Regions from separate parts of the Acinetobacter sp. WU_MDCI_Abxd143 genome, predicted to be linked through region 1. Evidence: predicted binding sites of a transcription regulator. Region 1 holds the regulator's gene; each other region holds the start of a gene.
The links. The regulator PhoB, encoded in region 1, activates phosphate uptake and scavenging genes when phosphate is short. The targets are predictions, from matches to a motif close to TGTCATNAANCTGTCATAA.
Positions count from the first base shown of each region.

Region 1 (3,782 bases):
CAGCAGTAAATCATTGACCAACGCATTCATACGTTTGGTTTGTGATTGCATCTGATCAAAGGCTCGTTTCCAGCGTGGACTAATATCTTCCTGATCGGTAAAGGTTTCGATATAACCACTGAGCACGGTTAATGGCGTACGAAGCTCATGCGAAATATTATCGACAAAGTCTTTGCGCATTTGCTCAAGGTTATGCATACGAGTCACGTCGTAAGCCACCAATAAACGGCTTTCTCCACCAAATCGTGTGAGTTTAACCTGTACATAGCGGTCATCATCAAAATTTGAGTGAAGCTTAATCCCATCGGGTGCCTGATCAATATTGTTAAAATATTCAATAAAGGTCGGCTGACGTAAAATCGTTAATAAGTTACGACCACGATCGAGAGGGCTGATCCCTAACAAACGTTCGGCAGCAGGGTTCCACCATTCGATTTGATGTTGGTCATCAATTAGAACTACGGCCTCAGCAAGGGCAACTAAGGAAGATTGCGCTCGGTCAATTAAACCGACCATTTCGGCCTGAACAATTCGTTCCTGACGCTGAGCACGGTAAACATTAAATAATAATGCACCCCAAATCCCGTTAAGATTTGGAGGCACATCATAAGGTTTATTGGCAATCCAGTCATTGACCAGATATAAAGAACGCAACTGGAGTGTAAAAAACACCACGAAGGCGATAAAAATACAACTCCAGAAATACCCGACACCTAAACCGACTAAACCGGCAATAATTAGAAAAAATAATAAAAGCCGTAAATCTTGTTTGGCAAACGTCCATAAACTACTGTAACGAGAAAGTTTTTGTTCACGTACCTGTTCAGGGACGGGGTAGGGTTCATACATAAATCTTGGTTAACCTGCGGCTAAATCTGCACGTGTTGAGAAACGGTAGCCAGTTCCACGTACAGTCTGAACAAATCGGTCAACACCAAAAGGTTCTAAGACTTTACGCAAACGACGGATATGCACATCGATAGTGCGGTCTTCAATATATACATTACCGCCCCATACCTGATCGAGCAACTGAGCACGTGTATATGCACGCTCTGGATGGGTCATAAAAAACGCAAGTAAGCGATATTCAGTTGGGCCCATATCTAAAATGCTGTTGCCAAAGCTAACACGCTGGCTTACAGGATCAAGAATTAAACCATTGGCATCAATTGTTTTTTCACCACTTAATGCATTTGCACGGCGAAGAACTGCCTTAATACGTGAAACCAGTTCACGTGTTGAAAAAGGCTTAGTCATGTAGTCATCTGCACCTGCGTCAAGACCCTGTACTTTGTGGTCTTCTTCTCCGCGAGCAGTCAACATAATGACTGGAATTTCTGCTAGGTTTTCATCTCGTTTTAAGCGGCGACATAAATCGACACCACTTACGCCTCCAGGTAACATCCAATCAAGCAAGATAAGCGCCGGACGTTGGTCGACGATAATTTGATGAGCCTGTTTGGCATCTTCAGCCTGTAAACACTGAAAGCCTGCCATGTCCAAAGAAGTATGGATCATTTCACGAATAGGGAGCTCATCATCGACAATTAAAATATAGTCATCTTTCACAGCGCAATATCCTATAGATTTAACGGTGAACCGTTTTGTAGTTATGACAGGCTTATTACAAAGATTAATTATGACAATTTCATTGCAGAAAAGTCTATAAAATTGAATTTAGCAATAATTTGTGACAAAACCAAGGCAAAGGTATGACCAAATGATGACATATAAACTTTAAACTTCTTAAATTCATTCAATGGCTTATTATCATAATTGCTTAACCGGTTTTTCAGATTATTAGCTGTCAAAAAACTTTAATATTATTTTGAAACTTGGGCTAATAGGGATAAGAAAACAATACGGCATGCGGTTAAAACCTGCTCAAGAGACTGCTCAAATCCTCCCATGACCCATCGAATCGCAATTTGAGTGACATATCCATTCAAGCCAGTTGCAATTAAAGAGAGCTCATTTTCATGGTGTTGAATTTGCGGCATGGTTAGCATAACAAAGGCCTGAATCATGCGATCAAATTGCGCAAGCGTTTCTTGAATGGTGGCCTGATTATGTAACTCTTGTACCAAAACTGCATCTACATAGATAATACGAGCTAATCTTGGATCATCTTTTAAGGTGGTCAGCAGTGCTCTTAAACCCGCATCGACCATTTTTTCTGGATCGGGTGCAGCTTTAATCACGGCTTGCATCAGATTTTGCTGTAATTCTTCAATCATTTTTAAAAAGATGGTTTGGAATAAATCTTCACTTTTCTTAAATGATTCATAAAAATAACGTTCTGTGAGTTTTGCCTCTTGGCAAACATCTTTTACCGTCACTGAAAAAAAACCGAGCGTTCCGTAGGTCGCAATACCTGCTTCAATCAGTTTTTCACGGCGTGCCTCTTTACGTTCAGATAGAGATAACCCTTTGAACTGACGTTCTTTACTCACACTTTTTGTTTTCTTTTTACTGGTTGAGTCGTTAGTCGCCATAAATAAGTCGTTTCCTAAAGAATGGTGTCCTAATTTATAGGTTTTGGCCAAATATGCTCACTATGATAAAGCCCTCAGAAGAATTGTGCCATTCTATCTGAAATTACAGTGTACTATATTGACAATGGATATTGTCAAAATTATATTGAAGATGTCTGAACTGCACATGCAATGAACCGACTGTGCAAATATCGAAAAACAAAGGATGGACAATGAAAAATTTTAAAAACAAAGTCGCTGCAATTACGGGCGCGGGTTCTGGCATTGGGCAACAGTTAGCAATTCTTTTGGCAAAACAAGGCTGCCATCTTTCGTTGAGTGATATTAATGAAAAAGGATTACAACAAACTGTCGAGCTTTTAAAGCCATACAGTAATATTACTGTTACCACCAAAAAGCTTGATGTATCTGATCGTGAAGCAGTAAAGCAGTGGGCACAAGAAACTGTGCAAGATCACGGTTCTGTTAACCTGATTTTTAACAATGCTGGCGTTGCATTAGGTTCAACTGTCGAAGGTGCGACCTACGAAGATTTAGAATGGATTGTTGGAATTAACTTCTGGGGTGTTGTGTACGGTACGAAAGAATTTTTACCGTTCATTAAGCAAACTCAAGATGGACACATTATTAACATCTCGAGCTTATTTGGTCTGACTGCCCAACCTACACAGTCTGGCTATAATGCAACCAAATTTGCTGTACGTGGTTTTACCGAGTCATTGCGCCAAGAGTTGGATATTGAAAAAAGTGGCGTGAGTTCTTTGTGCGTACATCCAGGGGGAATTCGTACCAATATTGCTAAAGCTGCAAAAATGAGTGACAGTTTGACTAGTTTAGGTATGGACCCGACTAAATCGATTCAAAACTTTGACAAGCTACTTCGTACTCCTCCAGAAGAAGCTGCCCGTCAAATCTTGGATGCTGTTTTGAAAAATAAACGCCGTTTATTGATTGGTAGTGATGCAAAAATTCTTGATGCATTCCAGCGTTTATTCCCGACCGGATACCAACGTGCTTCAACCATTGTGACTAAGTTAATGAAATAATTTTCAATGCAAAAAAGCCATCAATTGATGGCTTTTTTTATAATATTTAAATAGTCCTAAATAAGAACTTTGATCGTCTTTTTCTTCCAGATAAATTGATAATACAAGCCTTGAATAATACATAGACTGACAAATGCCAAGGCATAGGCAACCCAAATGCCTTTAAGTCCCCACATTGAGCTAAACCAGTAAGCACATGGAATTTCAATAAATAAAATGGCAGAGATGTTAATCAGCATTG
Region 1 is NZ_JAHPTH010000005.1:95,773-99,554, forward strand. It holds gene phoR (phosphate regulon sensor histidine kinase PhoR) at 1-849, opposite strand, end outside; gene phoB (phosphate regulon transcriptional regulator PhoB) at 859-1,569, opposite strand; gene KTI79_RS11655 (TetR/AcrR family transcriptional regulator) at 1,824-2,495, opposite strand; gene KTI79_RS11660 (SDR family NAD(P)-dependent oxidoreductase) at 2,708-3,541, shown strand; gene KTI79_RS11665 (MATE family efflux transporter) at 3,598-3,782, opposite strand, start outside.

Region 2 (3,782 bases), on a different contig from region 1:
GGGATTTGTTAGAAGATCTATTTAATTATTCTTTTTTGCTCATCACTAGCGATTATAAGATGTTCAACAACCATTAGCTTATGGAAAAACATATAATTTTTAGTTAAGTTTATGTTTTTATTTAATATTTTTAAGTTATTGATATCTAATAATTTTATTTATTCTTTGAACAAATTATAAACCAAAATGACACTTGAGTAATTAATAGTCATTGAAATCTTGGCAATAAACCTTATATTGAGTACAGGTTCATACCTTTAACTGAGGAAAAGCTCATGAATAAATTTATGGTTGCAGTCTTTACGGGCATGGTGAGCATTGCTAGTTTAGGCATACAAGCTGCAACACCTGAGCAAGAATGTCAAAAATTGCAAGACGATTACAATTTGATTTATGCATCAAAAGGCTTTTGTTTTAAAGATCCTGATGCAAAAGAAAAATATGGTAATGAAAACTGTCATACGACAAAACCTAAGTTTTCTGACAAAGAGCAACAACGTCTTGACGCTATTAAAGAACGTCAGAAAGAATTGAAATGTAAATAATTTTAAAGGAATAATACATGGCATATGATGATCAAAATATCTTCGCAAAAATTTTACGTGGAGAACTTCCTGCGATAAAAGTCTATGAAGATGATCAAGTTCTAGCTTTTATGGATATTATGCCTCAAGCCGATGGCCATACATTAGTTATTCCAAAAACACCAGCTGTAACACTCTTAGATTTACCTCCTGAAGCAGCGGCATATACTATACAAATTGTCCAAAAAATTGCCAAGGCAATGGAAAAAGCACTCAATTTGGAAGGTATTGTATTAATGCAACTTTCTGGAGCAGCAGCAGGACAAACTGTTCCACATGTTCATTTTCACTTAATTCCAACAAATGTGCATCATCTTGGACGCCATGCTGTTGAGTTAGGGGATCAAGAAAAAATTAAAGAATTAGCTGAAAAAATTAAAGCAGCTCTTTGATTTTTAGATAGTTAAAGCGGAGTTTAGGCTCCGCTTTTTTTCGTCTAAAAACTATAAAAAAATGAAAACAACTAATTTATTTCTAAATTTTAAACGTCATAAAACTGTCATTTATTCTTCACTTCTCTGTCACAAAATTTGCCGATACTGCTTAGCAAGTTGGTGAGCTTTTGTAACTTTTTGTACATAAGTCAACTACAAAATAAATAGTTAGCTAGGCATACGCCCTTTTTAAATACCTTTTGGAGAAATCTCAATGAAGAAATTGCTACTCGCTGCCGCAGTTGCAACTTTGAGCATAAACGCGGTGCAAGCAGCGCCAACTTTGTATGGCAAACTAAATGTTTCTGTTAACCAAGTTGATAATAAAAATTTCGATGGAAAAAGTGACGTTACCGAAATTAACTCAAACTCTTCTCGTATTGGGGTTAAAGGCGAAGAGAAATTAACTGACAAATTATCTGCTGTTTATTTAGCTGAGTGGGCAATTTCTACTGATGGTTCGGGTTCTGATACTGACCTTAGCGCGCGTAACCGTTTTATTGGTTTAAAAACTGAAGGTGTTGGTACTTTAAAAGTCGGTAAGTATGATTCTTACTTCAAAACTGCTGCTGGTGGTAACCAAGACATCTTTAATGACGATACACGTTTAGATATTACTAATATCATGTACGGTGAAAACCGTTTAGACAATGTGATCGGTTTTGAATTAGACCCTAAATTATTAGCTGGTTTAACATTCAATATCATGGCTCAAACTGGCGAAAGCACCTCTGATAGCAAACAAGGTGAAACTGGTAAAGACAGCAAAAATGATAGCTTTGACTCTGTATCAACTTCGCTTGGTTACGAAAACAAAGATATCGGTTTAGCAATTGCTGCTGCTGGTGACTTTGGTATTAAAGGTAAATATGCAGCTTACGGTCTAAAAGATGTCTATACAGATGCTTACCGTGTAACTGGTTCTTATGACATTGCTAAATCTGGTTTTGTAGTAGGTGCTTTATGGCAACACGCTGAACCTACTGATGACTTGACTGCATATGGTCAATCATATAAATCGGATGGTTCAATCGATAAAGCTGGTAAAGCTTACCGTGGTTTAGAAGAAGAAGCATATGCAGTAACAGCTGCTTATAAAATTCCTAACACTAAACTTAAAGTGAAAGCAGAATATGCTTCAGCTGAAACACAAGTAAGTGGTCAATCAGATCGTAAAATCGACTTGTACGGTTTAGGTCTTGATTACCAAATCAACAAACAAGCTCGCTTCTACGGTATCGTTGCTCAACAAAAACGTGACTGGTTGAACGACGACGACAAACAAACTGTTGTAGGTACGGGTATCGAATATAACTTCTAATTAGTTATGTTTGCTCCAGATCTAAAATAAAAGGGCTTATGCCCTTTTATTTTGTTGGCACAATAAAATAGCCGATATAAAAATATCGGCTTTTAAAAAATTTATATCTTATTTTAAGAAACCACTTACAAGATTCATAACGTTTTGAATATCTTGGTTTGCTTCTTGATGATCAGTACTGTCACCTTGAGGTGTTAATGAATCAATGACCTGAGGTAAGACTGAAGCAATTGCACCGTAAACTTGCTCTTTTGGCGCTTGGGCTTGCTCAGCAACTTGTTCAATGTCGGCTGGATTAAATAAACTCTGTAATTGCTGAGTCGGAACTTCGCTATTACTTTGATTTGGATCAACCCAGCTTTGAACCTGGCTTCCTAAACCCGCACCTTTCAACTTTTCTAATGCAGCCTGTAAACCACCTTGTTGCTGCACCCAACCTAAGATTAAAGGCACAACTGCAATTAATAAACTTTGTACACCACCACTTGTTTGTGGTGTATTGTTATTGCCAGTCACTTGTCCTAATACAGAACCTAGTACGCCCCCAAGACCACCTTGGGTACCAGATGAAGTATTACCACCCATTTGTCCGAGTACTGAACCTAAAATTCCACCTAAACCACCTTGACCTGACGCTTGTTGATTCCCACCTAAAGCTTGCTTAGCCAAAACTTCTACAATGTTGCTTAAATTTGTCATGAGTAACTCTTATGTATGGTTTATATATGAGCATACGCGTTTTTTTGTTAAGACAGCAAAAATCAAATTGTTAAATTTTGAAAGAGATTGAAAGGTCTTTTACCAACGGAATTTATTCCAGTTTTCCGGATTTGCCCAAAATTTTGAATTAAACCAGTCTGGTACATGCTTATAGGTCAAAATATTAAATTGCCATAAAGCAAAATCACTATCATGTGAAGTTTTATCAATAAGTTGAGTAAAACCTAAAGAACGTAATAACTGCTCATCACTGCGTTTGCTCACGACAATAATGCGTTTTGCTAATAAATCTCTTAGCTTCACTAATAATTGTGATTTTTGCACATCGCTGATGTTCTGCATTTCATCAGTATCGAACAATACAAAACCCAAATCATAACGCTGAGTAAAAGGCAGACTTAACAGCTCAGTTACGGTAAAATAGTGCCATTGAATTGCGTTATTCTGGTCAATTTTCTGGCCAATACAAAGTGCAGTATGAATGGGCTGTTCGTTTGATAAATCGTCTAGCATAGAAGTGATGACATTTTGTTCAGCCATAACTGCAACCCTTAATTGAAAGATGTGAGTTTAAACTTTATGGAACTACAAGGCATTTGCCATAAAATGCATGCAGGCCTAAAAGATGCTAGTGTAACTGATCAACAGACAACCAAGGCAAATGTTGAATACAAATTTATATTAGACCGTTCAGAAATTGATCTTCCTTTTAATTTAGGACAA
Region 2 is NZ_JAHPTH010000003.1:130,951-134,732, forward strand. It holds gene KTI79_RS08640 (YARHG domain-containing protein) at 276-545, shown strand; gene KTI79_RS08645 (HIT family protein) at 563-976, shown strand; gene KTI79_RS08650 (porin) at 1,233-2,339, shown strand; gene KTI79_RS08655 (YidB family protein) at 2,448-3,038, opposite strand; gene KTI79_RS08660 (DUF6231 family protein) at 3,138-3,599, opposite strand; gene KTI79_RS08665 (DUF2797 domain-containing protein) at 3,639-3,782, shown strand, end outside.
Region 2: the regulator PhoB is predicted to act here: its motif matches at 1,071-1,089, upstream of KTI79_RS08650 (porin).

Region 3 (3,782 bases), on a different contig from region 1:
ATTTGTGGTATTAAAAATGGTGAGCTCTATGAACATGAGTTGCCAAAGCTCACACCTGAGCGAAGCCCAATTGAAGAAGAATTAGATTTAGCAACATTTAAAGCAGTATGGCTTGGTCAACAGCACCATGAATATGGAGAAATAGCAGTAACAGAAACCATCGGAATTGCGCTATATACCATGGGCGTTGTTGCTAGTTTTGAAGAAGCGATGCAAAAAGCAAAAGTGTTGTGGAAAACACGTAATTTTAGTCAATAAAACTAATATAAGATCATACAGCCTTGTATAGCATGTTTTTCTTATGTTGCTGCATATAGGCAATACTTACTTTTCAAAGATGAAAAGTAACAAAAATCTTTCGTTGAGCAAACAGTACGTTCTTGTACTGTTGCTCAACAGGCGACATCCATGTCGCCCACGCGATAGCAAATGCTGACTAAGATTTATTCTAAAATTAGTTTTAAACAAACCGAATCGGTTTAAACTCTGGCTCATGCTTGTGATGATCATCATCACACTCTTCACCTTCTTCTTTGGTACCACGGTCAATATACCCACTACGCTGATCTTCTGGTAAGTTCTTTAACTCCCAAGCGATTACAGCTTGCATACAAGTTTCACGCTGCTCTTTAGTTAAAACAACGCCATTTGGCCATTTACCAATTTCTACTGCTGTTTTTAAACGCTCTACAATTTCAGGGTTTAAAACAGATAGCATTTGTTCAATATTCATGATTCATCTCTTTGGAAAGATTCAAAATCTTGGTTCCAACCAAGTTTGGTACGGCAGGCCATATAGAAATCATAACCTGGTGGATGCAATAAACTTAGTTTAAATGGGTGTTTACGGATGTGTAAACTGTCTCCAACATTGAGCGAGACACTATGTTGTCCATCTGCACTCACCATTGGTAATACACGATTTTCGCGAATAACGATTTTAATTTCGCTTTGACCACCCACTACGATGGGACGTGATGACAATGTATGGGGATGCATTGGAACTAATGCAATAGCATCCATACTTGGATGTAAAATTGGACCACCACCTGACAACGCATAAGCCGTTGATCCGGTTGGAGTCGAAACAATTAAACCATCACTATGTTGGCGATAAACATATTGACCATCAATATTAAGCTCGAAGTCAATCATGTGTACCGATTTGCCTGAATGCAAAACGACATCGTTTAAGGCAATCGCGTCATAAATGACTTCACCATTTGTTCGTACTTCCATTTCAAGCAAGAAGCGACGATCAAGCTGAAAATGTCCTTGAAGTACTTGGTCAAGTTTGAAAATGGCTTCTGAAGGTTTGATATCAGTTAAAAAACCTAAACGCCCGCGGTTGATACCAATAACAGGCGTATTGTAGCGTACTAAAGCTCTAGCAGCATGGAGTAAAGAACCATCACCTCCAACGACTATGACTAAATCAGCAACTTCACCCAATAAATGACGACTCACTACCTGTGCATGGTCATAAGGCACTAATTCAGCAGTTTCCTGATCAAAAATGGGGTTTAAGCCTAGGTTCAACAAATGATCATGAATTAAACATAGTGTTTCTACTACTGATGATTTATCTGGTCGACCGATTAACCCGACGTTTCTGAAGGACTTATGTGAAATTTGCACGAATGAGTAAGCTCCGCTGCGATACTTGGCTATAATAACATTAACCTGATTAATTTAAAAAAACATAACAAGAAGATGCTGTAAAATTCAATCTAAGTTTTCCAATTATTCACAGTTTTATCATTGCAAATTGATGACAAGCTATCGCATCATTACAGGCATTGTTAGGGTTTTATCTCATTTTTATGAAGTTTGAACGTGGTATCGGTTTCTTTGCACTAATCTTTTCCATTTTGGTCATTGGTGCTTTTATTGCTCTTAGTATCTATCTGATTCGTTTAGATAATATTATCCGTGAAAAATTTGAAGGACAACGGTGGGATATTCCCGCCAAAGTGTTCGCACGACCTTTGGAAATTTATAACAACGCACCTATTACCCAAGCAAATTTCACTCAAGAATTAAAACTCTTGGGTTACAAAACTTCAAGTAATTATGACAAGTCTGGAACCTATGTTGCTCAGGGTAGCAATATGTATATCCACACGCGTGGTTTTGATTACGGCGACAGTGTTGAACCCGAACAAGTCCTAGAGTTAAGTTTTGCAAATGACCAAGTTGCTGAAGTTAGAAGTACAAAACCTTCTTCAACGGGTGTTGCGCGACTAGAGCCACTTCTGATTGGAGGGATTTACCCTCAACATAATGAAGACCGTGTTCTCATTAAACTGAATAATGTCCCTAAACCTCTTATTGAAGCTTTAATTTCAACAGAAGACCGTAATTTCTATCATCATCACGGGGTTTCAATTCGTGGTACTGCTCGTGCATTGGTGAGTAATATTACAGGCGGAAAGCGTCAAGGTGGTTCAACCCTAACTCAACAATTAGTTAAAAACTTCTACCTTACACCTGAACGCACCTTAAAACGTAAAGTTAATGAAGCATTAATGGCTTTACTCATTGAGCTGCATTACAGCAAAGATGAAATTTTAGAAGCTTACTTAAATGAAGTAAATCTAGGCCAAAATGGTAGCTACTCAATTAATGGCTATGGTTTGGCTTCACAATTTTATTTTGGTTTACCGTTACGTGAACTCAATGTTTCACAACAAGCTTATTTAGTCGGTTTAGTGCAAGGCCCTTCTTTGTATAACCCTTGGAAAAATCCTGAAGGTGCGAAAAAACGCCGCGATACCGTGTTAAATAATATGCGTGTAATGGGCTATTTAACTCAAGCAGAATATGAAGATGAAATTGCACGTCCTTTAAATGTGTTAAGTAAGCCAAGTTTGGGCCCTGCAAAATTCCCTGACTTTTTAGATATTGTGCGTCGTCAATTACGCACAGAATATCAAGAGAGTGACTTAACTAATCAGGGCTTACGTATTTTTACGACTTTAGACCCAATTACTCAAACCCAAGTTCAAAATGCGTTTAAAGCTTCAGTAGACCGCTTAGCAAATAGCAACCCAGCCCGTTTGAAAAACTTACAGGGTGCGGTACTCATTGCACATCCAGAAAACGGCGAGCTCGTTGCTGCTGTTGGTTCTACACAAGACTTTACTGGTTTTAACCGTGCTTTAGATGCAAAACGCCAAGTCGGTTCTTTATTAAAACCTGTAATTTATTTAAGTGCTATTGAATCTGGGCGTTACAACTGGGCAACCCAAATTGAAGATGCACCGATTAGTGTCCCTGTAGATGGTGGCAAAAGTTGGACACCTAAAAACTACAGTGGTGGCGGACATGGTGTAGTCAGCTTGAGCGAAGCTTTAGCAAATTCATATAACCTATCTGCTGTGCGCTTGGGTCAAGAGTTTGGTTTATCAACATTTACCAACAACTTAAGAAAGTTTGGTGTTGAGTCAACCATTCCTGCCTACCCTTCTATTTTCCTTGGGGCAGTCAATATGTCACCAATGGAGGTTCTGGGAATTTATGAGAACTTTGCTACAGGTGGCTTTAAATATCCAACTCGTGCCATTCGATCTGTCGTAGATGCAAATGGTCGCCTGCTTGACCGTTATGGCCTGAATGTTCAACAAACTATTGATCCATCTGTTGGCTATATTATGAATTATGGTCTACAACAGGTTATGTCTTCGGGTACTGGTCGCGCAGCTTATAATAGCTTGTCTCCTGCTTTAAAATTGGCAGGTAAATCAGGTACGACTAACGATACACGTGACTCATGGTTTGCG
Region 3 is NZ_JAHPTH010000001.1:656,957-660,738, forward strand. It holds gene KTI79_RS03080 (glycosyl transferase family protein) at 1-258, shown strand, start outside; gene KTI79_RS03085 (YeaC family protein) at 461-733, opposite strand; gene KTI79_RS03090 (NAD(+) kinase) at 730-1,638, opposite strand; gene mrcB (penicillin-binding protein 1B) at 1,824-3,782, shown strand, end outside.
Region 3: the regulator PhoB is predicted to act here: its motif matches at 1,759-1,777, upstream of KTI79_RS03090 (NAD(+) kinase).

Region 4 (3,782 bases), on a different contig from region 1:
TTATCCAAACGCTTAAACGTGGTTGTACTCAAATACATGTCATTACGAATTTCGCTAATAGCAGCTTCAGGAATATCTTTTAAGTTGTTATAGCTAGAAACTCGCTCACCCAAGTGATCAGTCATACTTGCCAATGCAGGCACAACTTCAGGAGTTTGCTGTTTAGTTTGAATATATTTAGTCAGAATAACACGTGCTTTTTCATCGGTTAATTCAGGCTGATTTTGATTCAAAAATACGGCAGTTTGAGAAGAAAGCTGATGGAATGATTGAACTTGTTGTGTATCGAGGTTTTTATTTAATGAATAAGCCAACGGCACCAGTCCAACTAAAATGAGCATGATGAGTCCCATACCCTTTTGACCGTCATTAGAACCATGTGCAAAACTTACACCTGTACAGGTAAAGATTAAGATTGCACGAATGATTGCTGGTGGTGGTTTATTACCTTCAGGTGGCTGGAATAATTCTAATTGGCGTTTAAAAATAGTTTTAACCAACAAGAATACAATCGCTGCAAAAGCGAAACCAATTAAAGGTGAAAATAATAATGCCTTACCAACTTTAATCACCTGATCCATATCAACACCACTGGTCGTTACGCCAGTCGATGCACTCAATAGATGATTCATAATGCCCACACCTAAGATTGAACCAATCAAGGTATGAGAACTAGATGCAGGAATACCTAAGAACCATGTACCTAAGTTCCATAGAATCGCAGCAATAAGAAGCGCAAAAACCATTGCGAAACCTGCACCACTGCCCATATTCATGATCAATTCAACAGGCAACAATGCAATAATGCCGTAAGCGACTGCGCCGCTTGCAACCATTACCCCAAGAAAATTACAAAAACCAGCCCACATGACTGCAACCGGTGCCGGTAAAGCATTGGTGTAAATTACTGTTGCCACTGCATTTGCAGTATCGTGGAAGCCATTTACAAACTCAAAGCCTAAAGCAATCAAGAGTGCAGTAGATAAAAGAATAACTGAATAAAGGCTCAAAGGCGGTACATGTGCTAAATCAGCACTCACCTGAAATCCGATATAAATAAGTGTTGCAACAATAATCGTCAGAAACACCGGCATAAAAAACTTAGGTGTCGGGACATGTACATTCGTCGATTTGACTTGCAGGTTTGCCGCAAGTTTTGAATCCGAAACAGGGGGTAGATTAGAATTCATGCAGACGGTAAGAGGATAAGAAAATCCTCTGTATTCTTAAATTAAATTATGACAATTATATGACAAAGCGGCGCCTGATGAAGTCAATTTTTCATATTTTGACCTCATTTGATGCACCTTTCCCCTATCTATTTTATTTTTTTATTAAAATACAATAATTTATACAACTCCATATCCATCGAATTTATGACTATTTTTAAAGCAAAAATATCTAAAAAATTACCTAAACGGCCACTTTTTAAACAACACAATTGTCATAAAACCGAATATTGGAGATGAAATATTTCAATATCATGATCATTTTATGAATATTTGATGAAAAATCAGACTCTACTTTGTCATAAAGCGCTTGTTTGGTGAATAAGTTAGAGTGAATGATGGGTCGTTATAGGTCATCTATTGCGCAACTATTCTGTTACAATAGCGCCGCATTTTTAAATTTGTACAATATCGGGGTTTTATATGTCCACGCTTGCCACCCTAAAAGCGCTTCTTGCCAAACGTATTTTGATTATTGATGGTGCAATGGGCACGATGATTCAGCGCCATAAATTGGAAGAAGCCGACTACCGTGGTGAGCGTTTTGCTGATTGGGCACATGACTTAAAAGGTAACAATGACCTTTTGGTTCTGACACAGCCTCAAATTATTCAAGGTATTCATGAAGCTTATCTTGATGCAGGTGCAGACATTATTGAAACCAATAGCTTTAACGGCACGCGTGTTTCAATGTCTGACTATCATATGGAAGATCTTGTTCCAGAGATTAACCGAGAAGCAGCACGTTTAGCCAAAGCAGCTTGTGAAAAGTACTCAACTCCAGATAAACCGCGTTTTGTCGCAGGTGTCCTTGGGCCAACATCACGTACTTGTTCAATTTCACCGAATGTAAATGACCCTGCCTTTCGTAACATTACTTTTGATGAGTTAAAAGAAAACTATATTGAAGCGACACATGCGCTCATTGAAGGCGGTGCAGATATCATTTTGATTGAAACCGTATTTGACACATTAAACTGTAAAGCAGCGATTTTTGCGGTTAAAGAAGTTTTTAAACAAATTGGTCGCGAATTACCAATCATGATTTCGGGGACCATTACCGATGCATCGGGTCGTACATTAACAGGTCAAACTGCTGAAGCGTTCTGGAACTCTGTACGTCATGGCGACTTGCTATCGATTGGCTTTAACTGTGCGCTTGGTGCAGATGCAATGCGCCCTCACATAAAAACTATTTCCGATGTAGCAGATACGTTTGTTTCAGCGCACCCAAATGCGGGCTTACCAAACGCTTTTGGTGAATATGATGAAACGCCAGAACAAACTGCGGCATTCTTAAAAGAATTTGCAGAAAGCGGCTTAATTAATATTACGGGTGGTTGCTGTGGTACAACACCTGACCATATCCGCGCGATTGCGAATGCGGTAAAAGATATAGCCCCTCGTCAAGTTCCTGAAACTGTATCTGCTTGTCGTTTGAGTGGTTTAGAACCATTTAATATTTATGATGACTCATTGTTCGTTAACGTGGGTGAACGTACTAACGTTACAGGTTCGAAAAAATTCTTACGCTTAATTCGTGAAGAAAACTTTGCCGAAGCTTTAGAAGTGGCACAGCAGCAAGTTGAAGCTGGCGCACAGATTATTGACATTAACATGGATGAAGGGATGCTCGATTCGCAAAATGCGATGGTGCATTTCTTAAATCTTGTGGCTTCTGAACCCGATATTTCTCGTGTACCAATCATGATTGACTCATCAAAATGGGAAATCATTGAAGCTGGCTTAAAATGCGTACAAGGTAAACCGGTTGTTAACTCCATTTCCTTAAAAGAAGGTTATGACGAGTTTGTCGAAAAAGCCCGCCTTTGCCGTCAATATGGTGCCGCAATTATTGTGATGGCCTTTGACGAAACAGGTCAAGCCGACACCGCTGCACGTAAGCGTGAAATCTGTAAGCGCTCATATGATATTTTGGTTAACGATGTAGGCTTCCCTGCTGAAGATATTATTTTTGACCCGAACGTGTTTGCAGTAGCAACAGGTATTGAAGAGCACAATAACTATGGTGTCGATTTTATTGAGGCCACAGGTTGGATTAAACAAAACTTACCTCATGCCATGATTTCTGGTGGTGTATCGAACGTTTCGTTCTCATTCCGTGGTAACGAGCCCGTTCGTGAAGCGATTCACTCTGTGTTCTTGTACCATGCCATCAAACAAGGCATGACCATGGGTATTGTGAATGCTGGCCAAATGGCAATTTATGATGATATTCCAGCCGAGCTAAAAGAAGCAGTTGAAGATGTCATCTTAAACCAAAACCAAGGTGAGTCTGGTCAGGCCGCAACCGAGAAACTACTTGAAGTGGCTGAAAAATACCGTGGACAAGGCGGCGCTGCAAAAGAAGCCGAGAACCTAGAATGGCGTAATGAATCTGTAGAAAAACGTCTTGAATATGCGTTAGTCAAAGGTATTACCACTTACATTGATGAAGATACCGAAGAAGCTCGCCTCAAAGCCAAACGTCCTTTAGATGTAATCGAAGGCGCTTTGATGGACGGTATGAACGTGGTTGGTGACTTGTTCGGT
Region 4 is NZ_JAHPTH010000002.1:548,670-552,451, forward strand. It holds gene KTI79_RS07470 (inorganic phosphate transporter) at 1-1,190, opposite strand, end outside; gene metH (methionine synthase) at 1,653-3,782, shown strand, end outside.
Region 4: the regulator PhoB is predicted to act here: its motif matches at 1,237-1,255, upstream of KTI79_RS07470 (inorganic phosphate transporter).